3 regions of the Cytobacillus sp. FSL R7-0680 genome follow, and region 3 is predicted to be linked to each of the others. Evidence: riboswitches for the same ligand, from Rfam matches in the RefSeq annotation. Region 3 holds a riboswitch; each other region holds the start of a gene.
The links. A riboswitch is a leader RNA that binds a small molecule or an ion and turns the genes downstream of it on or off. The one in region 3 is predicted to bind thiamine pyrophosphate.

Region 1 (4,527 bases), 2.3 Mb from region 3:
ATTTTTTTCTTCTTCCATTTGAAATTTCTTCTTAGGATATTTTATTAAAACAACATAGAGTCCGATACCGAGGGTGAATATTACGATGCCAACAATTAAAAATGGAAGTCTCCACCCTAATAGAGAAATGGTCGAACTAAAAGGAACTGTTGCCAATAAGAAACCTAAACTTCCTGTCATTCCAGCAAATCCCACTAGCATCGAAAACTCCTGCTGCTTGAACCAAATGCTCAATACAAGAACTAAATTGACCCAAATAGTAGCATCGCCAATTCCACATAATAGCCTAGCAAAGATAAGCATATAACTATTATCTACCGAACTATAGAGGATGGTACCTAGTCCGTTTAGCAGCGTTCCAGCGACTAGAAATACATTTGGACCAAATCTATCAGAGAATAATCCGATGGGAATTTGCAATCCAGCATAAGCAAAAAATTGAATACTCGTTATCAGCCCAATCGTTGCTGCAGTTAAATGAAATTCTTCCATTAATTGATCAGTAATTAAACCAGGTGCTGTTCTTTGACTAACCATAAATAAATAGGCTAAAAGTAAAACACCAAATACAACCCATCTGTACTTACTTTGTTGTTTATTCATTATTTAAACGCCTTCCTCAATTTAACATTCGTCTCTCATTATACGCTTATTGTCTTTATATATATATAGGAAGTTTATATGTCTATGAGGGTGGAGAAGTAGAAGTCATTTCTATTGACTAGATGAGTAGTTGGTGAAGATCTAACTTCTTTTTTAGGAAAATCCGATATGGCAAACTGTCTTAATTGCATAACAAACCTGATATTACAACGATTATAAAGGGTATGATGTTAACAGAATTGAGTTAGTATGAACTAACCTTATTCTGTTAACACTATTCCCGCTTTCATTTATGAAGTTTTATGCATATGTTTTATCACTTAACCACTTTTCTTGGGTATAAGCCATTTCCCAAAAAGCTAACTCATATTGACAGCTAATGGTAAATGCCATTTTCATTTTTTCTTTTTCTGTTTCAGATGCAATTTCAGCAAGCCGATCAAGATGATGAATTTGTTCCAGTACAAGTTTAACAAACCATTCTCCACCGTATGTATCAATCCAGGTACGATAGATTTCTTCTTTTGGTTTTGCCCCTTTAAAGCTCTGCCCAATATCATAATAAATCCAATAACACGGAAGCAAACTAGCGATGACCTCGCCAACTGTGCCTGTCTCTGCTACACGATATAAATGGGATGTATATGCATAGGCAGTAGGAGCGGGTCTAAACTGGTTTAACTCTTCTTCAGAAACTTTTAATACCTCCATAAATTTGTTATGTAACCCTAGTTCAGCTTCATAGGTACCTTGCGCATGCGAGGCCATTCTTGAGGTCATATATAAATTCTCTGCTTTAGAAGCAGCGATTGCTTGCACACGAGCAAAATGTGATAAATAGTAAGAATCTTGTAACACATAAAAGCGGAAACACTCAATTGGTAAATCTCCCTTAGCAATTCCTTTAACGAAAGGGTGTTCAAAATTCGCTTCCCATATATCATGTACTTCTTTCCTTAACGATTGTGTAAACGTTTCTTTTGTTGTCATCATTTCTACCTCTTCTCTTTTTTTATCGAGCATAAAAAATCCAGAAAAGCGAAAAACCACTTCCTATAAGAAAGTGGTTACTGTATACATCATTCATTTAGTTATAGTTATAACGTTAACTAAATTGATATACGCCACTTCCCTACGCTGGTATCAACCAGATCAGGTTCTAAGAGTCTTAAAGTTATTGCACTTTAATCTCAGCCTTTTAAAGGCACCCCTAGTGGATTTATTCAATTATGCTTTCAAAGTTATGTTATCATCTTATCAATAAATGTCAACCTAAATGGCAACTGTAAGTTTAGGAATTGAGCAATGTCAAGCTTCTCTTTCAGTAACGATTATGAACAAGTTGGATGAATGCTGTCGTTACCTAAACACTTCAACTGATCTAACACCGCGGCTTAAATTGGCATTGACTCAAGGATGGATAACTCCAAATATTCTCCATGCATTTACACTCTCCACCCTCTTCGCCTAGTGAAGTTTTTCTTTATAATGAAAGCTTACGACTTTTTATCAGCTAAAAAAATGTTTATACTAGAATTATGATTTTGGATAAAGAATGGGTGAATACTACTTGGAAACACATATTTTTTCAAAGGGAGAAGAAATCGCCAACGCGATCGTACACGGAATCGGTGCGCTATTAAGTATTGCGGCTCTCGTCATTTTAACTGTTTTCTCATCCTTATATGGAACAGCTTGGCATATTGTCAGCTTTGTTCTTTTTGGTACAACGATGGTTATTTTATATTTCTCATCAACTTTGCTACATAGTTTACCTGCTGGAAAAGCAAAGGATGTATTTGAGATTCTCGATCATTCTTCCATTTACTTTTTTATTGCTGGAACGTTCACACCGTTTCTATTTATAACAGTTAAAGGAACCTTAGGATGGACCTTATTTGGTCTTGTATGGGGGCTAGCAATTGCTGGAACAGTTTTCAAATGTTTTTTTGTTAAAAAGTTTTTAGTCTTCTCGACATTACTATATGTTTTGATGGGCTGGCTAATTATATTTGCCTGGGAGCCTCTGGTTACACACTTACCTACACAAGGAATGATTTTCCTCATTATCGGTGGTGTTCTATACACTGCTGGTTCAATATTTTATGTATGGAGAGGATTTAAGTACCATCACGCATTGTGGCATGTTTTTGTTCTTGCTGGTTCGATTATGCATTTTTTTGCTGTTCTCTCGCTTTTACCTTGAGCAAAATTTACCTCTTTATAAATGATCTGCAGATGGCTACTCTCACCACCTGCAGATTTATTAATATCAGTTTGTAGAGTTTTTATCACATTACTTGTTCTATATTAATAATAAACTACTACTTATAATAACTTCATTACTTCATAGCGAAAGCTCAATTTTTTATACCCTTGTTTACGATACATATCCTTTGGCGTGTCATTGCTGTCGGCTACAAGTATAACCCTATGATTGCTAAATCGCTTCATTACTTCATATTGCAAGCTTGCAGCAATCCCCTTTAATCGGTGAGCTGGTAACACACCTACATTATCAATTTCAGCTGTACACTTATTAAAAAATACTTGTAATGAACCTGCTGGCACACCATGATCATATGCGAGTAACTGTAATGTATCTTTTGCATTATGATGATAGGAATGCATGCTTCTATTAAGGTTCACATATTCCTCACCATAATCTAGATCAAAGTTTCTCTGCAATTGTAGATATTCTCCTAAATTATCATTTGTCACTTCCTCAACCACGATTTCGTTCTTTCTATCTTTATAGATAAATTGAAGAGGGTTAATTTCATATAACTCCTGACACCCGATCGTATAGAATTGTTGATAAAGGTATAATAAAACATCCTCTTGAATCATTTCGTCTGCTGGTAAATAAAACTTCAAATGTTCTTGTTTATGCTCTTTCTGATAGTCTTCCAAATACATTTGTGCCAGTTGAAAATCTTGCAAACTAGGATTTATTTTAAATTGGATAAAGTTTGCATCATATTTAAAATAGAACTGTTTTGTGCCATAGTGATCAAAATTGGCTTTTTCTGCTATTAAATTACCATCATGATGTATATCTCTGAAACTAACCACTGACCATCTCTCCCCTACTTATAGCCCTTAAGTATAACGATTAATTCCTTACGGTAAAAAAATACCTCTATCTATTTTATCATTTTTCACAAATAAAGAAGCCCGAACATTTATGTTCGGGCAACAACACCGCATTATTACAAATACATTTCGATACCGGGTCCAATCGGAATACCGAATAATCCAAAAATGAATAGCATGACTACCCAAATTACTAAGAAAACCATTGAATAAGGAATCATTAAGGAAATAAGCGTGCCTAAACCTGCTTTTTTATCGTATTCTCTCATAAAAGCAAGAACTACAAGGATATACGGATTTAGTGGTGTAATAATATTTGTAGTTGAATCGGCAATTCTATACGCTGCTTGGATAAAAGCAGGGTTATAATCAAGTAACATAAACAATGGAATAAAAATTGGGGCTAATAATGCCCATTGAGCAGACCCACTAAAGATTAATAAATTCAGGATAGAGACGAAAATAATAAATCCAATAATAACAGGAATACCAGTTAAATTGATGGAAGATAAGAATTCCGCACCATTGACTGCAATCCAAGTACCTAAATTGGACCAGTTAAAATAAGCAATAAATTGTGACGCAGCAAATATAAGGACGATATAGCCTGCCATATCTTTCATCGAATCTGCCATATACTTTGGAATATCAGCACTTTTTGTGATTTTCTTTACTGTTACTCCGTATGCTGTTCCCATCGTTATAAAGAATAATAAAACAATTGGGATAATTCCACTTAAAAATGGGGAAGGAATCATACCACCTTCTTCGTTTCTAAGAGGGGAGTCTGGCCAGAAGATAATTGTAAGTAAAATAGCAATATATGCT
Region 2 (4,527 bases), 2.5 Mb from region 3:
ATATCAATCGTTCTACTTTTTATAGCCATTATCGTGATCAATTTGATTTACTTCAGCATATTGAAGATGAGATTTTGTTAGAATTACAGGTCACTTTAAAACAGTACAACCATAATGAGATAAATGAAACTTTTGCAATGACGAAGTATTTATTAGATTATGTTTATAAACGAAGTGCTGATTTTCTTGTTTTATTTAGTGACCATGGTAACAAAGCTTTTCAAACGAGAGTGATTGATACTGCACAATCAATCATTATTAATAGTTTAAAGGAAGATCCGCAGGTCATAAATATAGATAAATCAAAATATATGATTTACTTTGTAATTAGTGGATGTATTTATGTAATTGAAAAATGGTTAATGAATGGGATGAAAGAATCTCCGGAAGAAATGACAACCATTATTACTGAAATTAGTAATCGGGTTATTCTTCATTCTAAATAGTATGCGAATATATCAACATTCTTCACATCAATATTTTATTCACCTCTACTATATTGGGATTTAAACTGTATTCCTTACTCTTTTGCATCATTTACGTATCAATTAATAAATTGTATTTATCTCTACTACATTATCAATTGACAAGTATTGGTTTACAGATAATGATTTTTTGCTTATGATAGGATAGACGAACAAATAAAATATATCGAATGCGCTAGGGGAGCTATATTTAATGGCTGAGAAGGCAATTGCCTGACCCTTATAACCCGATCTAGATAATACTAGCGTGGGGAAGTGCAGTTGGTCAGTGTATTCTCTTTTTTTTCTGCATAGCCAAACTGCATTCCATCGGGGTGCAGTTTTTTTTGTTCAAAAAATGTTAAAAGGAGATTTTTATATGAATCAATTATGTGGAACAAGTAGTATCGTAGGTTGTCAGTTTACGCTTTCTCCAATGAGTGAGAGGTATGTGGACATCATCTTATTTGCCCTTAAAGAAGTGAACACGTCAAAGGTGTGGTCAGAAACTGATGATGTATCTACTTGTATCCGTGGTAAGCAAATTCATGTTTTTGATGTAGTGAGGGCAATCTTTTTACACGCAGCTAAAACAGGAGAACACATCGCTATGAGTGGTACCTTTTCGATTGGTTGTCCAGGAGATTCAGCAGCAGATGTATACATGGACGAATCTGACATTGCCTTGAACAAGGATGATACAAAAGAAATAGACCAGCTTGCAGGTTGTAAATTTGCCCTCTATCCCTTAGGGAGGGAAGATTATATGGAAAAAATTTATGAGCAAATTGATTGGTCCAAGGAGACTGAAGTAAACGTAAGCCATAGCCATTATGCCACAAGGCTTGATGGCAAGGTGAATGATATTTTTAACTTGTTACAGAACGTTTTCGATCAGACCAAGCAAGATGTATCTCATGTGACAATGACATTCACATTATCAGCTAACAGCCCTACTGGAAAAGCTAAAGAAGTGAAAGTCTCATGATAAAATCATGGCGTCTGAAAGATATTGTTCTCATGTCAGTCCTGGGTGTCGTATTTGGCTTTATTTATTTAGGGTTTTTTGGGGTCGGTAAAGTTCTTGTTGCCATCCTTACCCCGTTTGGGTTTGGACCCATTGGTTATGAATTGATTTATGGCATATGGTTTATTGTATCCATAATAGCTGCTTACATTATCAGAAAGCCAGGCGTTGCTTTTACAGCAGAAACCATTGCTGCTATTACCGAAGTACTTGTCGGCTCAACATCTGGACCCACTTTAATTCTTTCAGGGATGGTGCAAGGATTAGGGGCGGAAATCGCTTTTGCTCTGACAAAATGGAAAAATTATCAACCTCGTATTCTCGTTTTTTCAGGTGTCAGCGCTGCATTTATTAGTTTTCCTTACCATTTCTTTGTATCAGGTTTTCATGCCTATGAATCCTGGCTTATTATGACAATGTTTGTTATACGTCTCCTAAGTGGAGCTATCATTGCTGGTTATTTAGGAAAAATATTAGCAGATCAACTAGCGAAAACTGGTGTTTTAAATGGGTACCCTATTGGGAAGGAGGTACTAGCAAGGCATGGAAAATCATCAACCAATTTTTGAATTAGACTCTTTCTCATTTTCCTTTGATAAACACGATGAACCTTCTGTAAATAATGTAAGCTGTAAGTTATATGCAGAGGAAGTGACTTTATTACTTGGAGCAAGTGGTTCTGGCAAAAGTACACTTACACTATGTTTAAATGGTCTATATCCTGAGGCGGTTGAAGGTTTTACTTCAGGGGACCTTTTATATAAAGGGAGAAATATCTCCTCCTACCCTAAAGGAGTAATAAACCAAGAAATAGGCATTGTCTTTCAAGATCCAGAAAGTCAGTTTTGCATGGTTCGTGTAGAAGATGAATTAGCATTTGTGTTAGAAAACTTGTCTATTCCCAGATGTCAAATGAAACAAAGAATAGAACATGTGCTGGATATTGTAGGATTATCACAATATATGAAACATAACATTCACCATCTTTCAGGAGGACAAAAACAAAAGGTTGCGCTAGCTTCTATCCTTTTAATGGACCCTCAATATTTAATTTTAGATGAACCTACAGCAAATTTAGATCCGATATCTAGCCTCGAGTTTATCGAGACAATTATTAAGATTCAAAAACAACAAAGATTTGGTTTGCTTGTAATTGAACACGAAATCGATGACTGGGAACCATACGCTCATCGGTTGGTTGCGCTTAATAAAAAAGGAGAAATACTTTTAGATAGTACGCCGAAGGAAGGTTTTCAAAATCATTTACATAAGTTGACGAAGAATCGTATAAGAGTTCCTAAAAGGTATGAAAATAGGAAAATGCCTAGTCGACCATCAAGTGAGAAAGAAAGTACAGAAGTAATAGTCAATCTTAAAGATATACAATTTAACTATAAAAATAAGCAAATCCTAAATGAACTTTCCTTTTCAATCAAAGAAGGGGACTTTTGCGCAATAGTTGGCGAAAATGGTGCTGGTAAATCTACTTTATTACAGTTAATAGCCAAATTAATTAAGCCCGTATCAGGCTCAATCGATTTTTTAAACACTCCATTAAGTAATTGGCATGAAAACGAATTGTATAAGAATATGGGCTATGTATTTCAAAATCCTGAGCATCAATTTATTAACCAAACTGTATACGATGAAGTGTGTTTTGGTATCAAGCTAAGTGGCTATTCTACAGAAGAAACAGAAAGAATGGTTCATCATTTATTAACCGATTTTGATCTCTTATCTGATAAGTGGAAAAATCCATTTTCCTTAAGTGGTGGCCAAAAAAGAAGGCTAAGTGTAGCAACGATGTTACATTCCAAACCTGATTTACTTCTATTCGATGAACCAACATTTGGACAAGATGCCTATACGACCTCTCAATTTATGCGTAAAGTCATGCACCTAAATGATAAAGGGGCCACCATCGTTTTCGTTACACATGACATGGATTTAGTTGATTCATACTGTAATAATGTCTTGGTTATGCAACAAGGAAAGATCGTTTATGATGGTACACCTAAAGCACTTTGGCGAAAAACTGACCTTTTAGAAAGAGCCAGATTAAGGATACCTTACCGCTTACGGTTGATAAATGAAGAGATGACGATATGATACACTCATTAAATCCAACCATAAAAGCTATTACGGTTATCTTACCTGCCATTTTGTTGAGCTTTTCCTTTGATATTATTACACCAGCGATTATGTTTATTTATATCCTGATACTTACCTTTTTCTTCAGTAAACTGAACATAAAGAAATGGTTGTTTTACTTTATACCGATGTCCTTTTTTACGCTCGGGTTAGCTTGGATGACAATGCTGTATACGGATGATAAGTACGCAACTGGTCCTATTGTTTTTTCGTTCTTTTCTTTTGATATTAGGATGGGTAGCATTATAGTTAGTATGAGTTTAGCACTAAGGTCATTGTGTTTTATAGGGTTATCTTTACTCTTTGCTTTTACAACTGATCCAACAAAATTTATGTTAAGTTTAATGCAGCAAGTTCGCCTTTCACCTAAGTTAACTTATGGTATTTTGGCAGGGTATCGCTTTGTTCCAACCTTCAAGCACGAATTAGACTTGTTAAAGAAAGCTCATCGTGTTCGGGGCCTTGGTCGTGCAAAAGGATGGAGAAATCGCGTGGAACATACGAGACAATATTTTATCCCCCTATTAGCTGGCGCCATTCGGAAGGCTGAAAGAGTCGCAATTGCAATGGAATCAAAAGGTTTTACAGGGTCAAAAGATCGAACCTATTATACTGTAATGAAAATCAAAGCGACTGATTACCTATTTTTTATCATCATGCTTATCATATTAATAATCGCCTATTACGTCTCCTATCGATTGGGTACACTTAATATATTTGGCCATCGGATTATGCCCTAACTTTACTCGCTAAAACCTTTCTAAGTAAAATTAACAACGAACAAGTTCAGTTATATGATAAGAATTTGTTCGTTGTTGATTATCTTAAAGTACTTAATTCTAATTTTTTTATTGAATCAAGCAAAGAGAGATTTATTTAATCAAT
Region 3 (4,527 bases):
AGCACAAGTTATTAAATCTAATCAAGGAACTTATTCATTCTCCATAAACGGGGAAAAATACCACTTACAAGAATATATAGATGGGGAAATTTATGACTTAAATAATGGAACTGACTGGTTTAAGGATGTATCCGCTCAAAATTTAGGAAAAATTCAACATGTATTATCTCAAACCCCCAAATTAAAAACAGGAATGATTAATAAAGAATTATTTACTAACAGTCAAATTATTAAGGCAAAAAAATCCTACCTCAAGACTTTTAAAAAAGCACAACAGTCAAACGATACGACAACTATGAAAGATATTATTAACCGATTAGAGTATCTAGATACAATTAATAACTATACGTTTGATTATTCTAAGTTTACATGTACTAATTCGCATGGAGATTATTATACTTCTCAAATCATATGTAAGGAAACAAAATTGTATACAATTGATTGGACAGACGCCTGTCATTTACCTGCATGTTGGGAAGTAATGATGTCTTTCTCTTATGCGGACCCTGTTGCTAAGAGTGGAAAAATTAAATCTAATGCTCTTAAACGTTATATAGATAACTATTCAAAGTGGTTTACCTTGAATAATTACGATTTGTTCCATATGCCATATCTGTATTTCTTTCAGCTAGCTGTTAGTAATTTTTACGAACCTTATGGAAAGTTACCAAAAGAATATTTAAAAATTGCTAGGCTGACAACAAAGCAGTTAGCATGGCTAAATAAGAATGTTGATTCTTTAGCCATGAAGTTAGTTTAAAAAACGTAATCTTTTGTCTTGTCCCTCTCACGTAGACAACATAAAAAGATGAACATTGAACGTGTGTCGATATTCAATCGGCACACGTTTATTTAGTTTCATATGACTAAATTTAGAATCATCATTACCTAGAGCTTATTCTCCTTCTGTTTAACACTTATTCAGTTTTGAGGTATCGAAAGATCGATTCTATAATTAGCATAAAAAAACAAGTTGCCCCAGGGTTCATACGAATCGGAGCTAGCTTTACGATTGGTAAAGCTATTTTGCTAAGTGTTATCGCACAATTACGAGCCACTCATGAGCAATTATCTTATCATGTTACAATTGGGAATAGCGAATAAGTAATTGCTAGTGGCAGGCACCATAGCAGTAGATATTGGCTTGTGGAAGGGCAAACCAATGCGAAAGAGTTTGTCCAGAACCCCTTTGCAGAAGATTGCTTATTGACCTTCTGTTCACCCACATATGGAAAGGCATTTTCATTCGATAGAGGACTTATATGACCAAGAGTAGGTCACGAAGAAGGAAACATTTGGCCACCTGATTGAATTACATCAAATTAGCGTCAAATCGACGTTAATCAGCTCTACACAAGGAATAAAGAGGAGTGTAAAAAGTAGCTTAGACGCTCCTTATTTTCCGAGGTAACTATAAAAGAGGAGTTGACATACGGCCTGTAGAAGCTGGAAGGCTTTAAGAAGAACATTCCTTCTCTTATGTGTTGATCAAAGGAACGAACTTGAATCACAGTATCCAGTTATTAGTTGATACGTTAAAAAACCGCACTGAGTCTTACGAAAAGAGCAACGATTATTATCAAACCACTTTTTTTGCGATTTAAATAAATGTTTGATTGAATTGTGGGCAAGGAGGCCGGCACAAGCGACCTCCATTTAACTGTATTTCTCTATTTAAAAAGCTGAATAATTGCTCTGGGAACGGCAAAAACATAGTCTGCTATTGTCATCGTATTTTCAACCTTGTCGAACTTCTCTTCGAATCGATTAAGGTATTTTGTTAAATGATTTGTTACGATTTCTCCTTGAATCGGTTCTACACCATTTTTAAAACGAATGCGAACTGATTTTCCTTTATGAAGATCTTCTGAATCCATGATTTGAAAATGGATATGCGCTTCAGAAGAGTTACCCGAGTTCCCACATTTGCCAAGTAATTGTTTTTGAAGAACTTCTTCTCCTTCTTGGACAATGATACTGTCTTTTTTAAAATGAGCAATCATACTATATTCCTTATGCGCATGCTCTATCACAATATAGTTGCCTGGGGGGTGTTCTTCATCCATCTGCCCTGGAATATTATCATCGAGACCATCAACCACTTTTATTACTTTGCCATTTTGAGGGGCGATAACTTCCTCTGCAAATGCGTAATAACTCTCATTTTTTTCAGGTCTACCATTATATGTAGAGCCATCCTTCACCTTTAATAGATCATACGCGTACCTTTGATGTTCATATACGTAATGGTAATTAATAAATTCATTTGTGCCACCCCAGAAAACAAACCAATCATCCATCACTGGCATAATGTATTCATTCTTTGTATAAATCTTATCTGTTTCTGGAAAGACAAAGTAGGGTTTCAAATAGAGACTGACAATTGTATATTTATCATCGAATCCAACCACAACTGCTTTTGCTTTTGAGTTATCTACCCATACGAACTGACCAATGCCTATGACATCCGTCCGTGACGTAAGATGATAACTACGCACACCTTTATTAAAAGCTGCGCTCATCTCAATAAATGCCGATAATGAAACCATTCCTTGAAACACTTTTGAAGTTGCTTCATAAATTGTTTTAAAATCTTCTCTTAACCAATGATCTATAAACCTATCAGGATCTATTGACCCTACCATACCCTCTACCCCCGTAAGTTTTATTAAGATGAAAAAATTAAACGATTCTCAAGAAATATTTTGCAATTAATAGTAAAGAAACCGCCAATAGTTACTTTAATTTCACTTAAATCTTCTAACTTACCTTTCAAATCCCCTCTTAATGCTAGACCTAAATTTTCATCCTGTAATTCACCATTTACATACAACTTTTCTCCGTTAATCCAATAATTTTCGATTAATATATGATTTCCATGATGGTTTACTTCAAAAACCTTCTTCATATCAATCACTCCTTGATTATTCTACGACTATCTAGGGAATAAGTTTCACAAATAATCTGTTTTTTTACTACCAAAAAAAGATTCTTGAATTCTGATGAAAGTCATAGTATATTCTAACCGAGGATAAATTTAATACTTCCACAAGGGGAGCCTAATATGGCTGAGAGTGAGCGAGTTCGTTCTGACCCTAAGAACCTGTTAGATAATGCTAGCGTAGGGATCGTGGTTTTGGATATGAGCAATACTAGGCATCCATCACCGCCTATGTATTGCTTTTTTTCATGACAAAAAAGTAATACAGGTTTACTCGTTCGCTTCTCTTTTCGGAGAAGGAGGAAAAACATGAAACAAAATAAAACACTTTTTATGGTGGAAATTGCTATATTTGCAGCTTTGGCATTATTACTTGATTTCTTATCAGGCTTACTGATGGGGAGATTTTGGCCACAAGGTGGGTCCATCTCACTTGCTATGGTACCGGTTTTCTTAATGGCCTTTCGTTGGGGTGTTAAAGGCGGCGTCTTAACGGGCTTACTATTAGGAGGACTTCAAATCTTAACAGGAGCTGTTCCTTTTCATTTCGCCTCTTGGATCATTGACTATTTCGTAGCCTTTGCTGTTGTCGGACTCGCAGGCATCTATATGAATAAAGTTGTGCAAAATTATCAAGACGGCCAATTTGCCAAAGCAAACATGTATGTTATTAGTGGCGTTTTCTTAGGAAGTTTCTTACGCTTCTTATGCCATTATTTATCAGGCATTATCCTATTTGGTGCCTATGCTCCGGCAGATCAACCTGTCGCACTTTACTCACTCGTATATAACGGAACATATATGCTACCTACCTTTATCGTATGTGCCTTAGTAGTTGTCATGCTTTACACAACAGCCAATAAGGTCCTTCTGAAAAAAGCATATTAATCATCTAAAGGCTCTGGGGGAACTCAGGGCCTTTTTTTCAAGTCAACGTTTTGGGGGATTTTCGCACGATGAATGAACTGTGGAATCAGGGTGACATGTACATCGGCGTGATATCCATAAGATAACCATGCAAAATGAAAGCGCCAAAAGCAGCTAGACAAACCAACATCTTCTCTTCTATTTTCTCCTTGAGACCGGCAGTTTTCTTTTTGGATTTCTGAGAGGGGGAGTAGACACATCTTTATCCTTACTTTTTTTAGCAGCACTTTTCTTCCGTCAATGTCAATCTAACGATGAACAATCTTGATTATTTATGAACTTGCAACAACTATTATCTACGGTAGTTTAAACCAACATCATCTGTTTTCTTGTGCGCAGTTCTCAACCTTCCTCTGCTCTCTTTTGCGCATAAACACGATTTGCGCGCAGTTCCCTGACTTCCTCTTCTCTCTTTTGCGCGTAAACACAATTTGCGCGCAGTTCCCTGACTTCCCCTGCTCTCTTTTGCGCATAAACACGATTTGCGCGCAGTTCTCTGACTTCCCCTGCTCTCTTTTGCGCGTATACACGATTTACGCGCAGTTCTCTGACTTCCTCTTTTCTCTTTTGCGCGTATACACGATTTACGCGCAGTTCTCTGACTTCCTCTTTTCTCTTTTGCGCATAAACACGATTTGCGCGCAGTTCCCTGACTTCCC

Region 1: it holds a riboswitch for thiamine pyrophosphate, as region 3 does, so the genes downstream of both, tenA (thiaminase II) here and thiT (energy-coupled thiamine transporter ThiT) in region 3, are expected to answer to the same signal.
Region 2: it holds a riboswitch for thiamine pyrophosphate, as region 3 does, so the genes downstream of both, MKY26_RS06215 (YkoF family thiamine/hydroxymethylpyrimidine-binding protein) here and thiT (energy-coupled thiamine transporter ThiT) in region 3, are expected to answer to the same signal.

Annotation. Positions count from the first base shown of each region.
Region 1 covers NZ_JBBPAO010000001.1:1,500,339-1,504,865, forward strand. Annotated here, with positions in the region: gene MKY26_RS07465 (MFS transporter) at 1-603, opposite strand, end outside; gene tenA (thiaminase II) at 904-1,593, opposite strand; TPP riboswitch at 1,716-1,825, opposite strand; gene trhA (PAQR family membrane homeostasis protein TrhA) at 2,174-2,809, shown strand; gene MKY26_RS07480 (GNAT family N-acetyltransferase) at 2,932-3,678, opposite strand; gene MKY26_RS07485 (AbgT family transporter) at 3,816-4,527, opposite strand, start outside.
Region 2 covers NZ_JBBPAO010000001.1:1,232,680-1,237,206, forward strand. Annotated here, with positions in the region: gene MKY26_RS06210 (TetR/AcrR family transcriptional regulator) at 1-446, shown strand, start outside; TPP riboswitch at 653-756, shown strand; gene MKY26_RS06215 (YkoF family thiamine/hydroxymethylpyrimidine-binding protein) at 844-1,452, shown strand; gene MKY26_RS06220 (ECF transporter S component) at 1,449-2,060, shown strand; gene MKY26_RS06225 (ABC transporter ATP-binding protein) at 2,035-3,600, shown strand; gene MKY26_RS06230 (energy-coupling factor transporter transmembrane component T family protein) at 3,597-4,382, shown strand; gene pdxR (MocR-like pyridoxine biosynthesis transcription factor PdxR) at 4,519-4,527, opposite strand, start outside.
Region 3 covers NZ_JBBPAO010000001.1:3,758,651-3,763,177, reverse strand. Annotated here, with positions in the region: gene MKY26_RS18845 (phosphotransferase) at 1-760, shown strand, start outside; gene MKY26_RS18840 (M23 family metallopeptidase) at 1,671-2,645, opposite strand; gene MKY26_RS18835 (hypothetical protein) at 2,669-2,908, opposite strand; TPP riboswitch at 3,042-3,146, shown strand; gene thiT (energy-coupled thiamine transporter ThiT) at 3,251-3,829, shown strand; gene MKY26_RS18825 (hypothetical protein) at 4,211-4,527, opposite strand, start outside.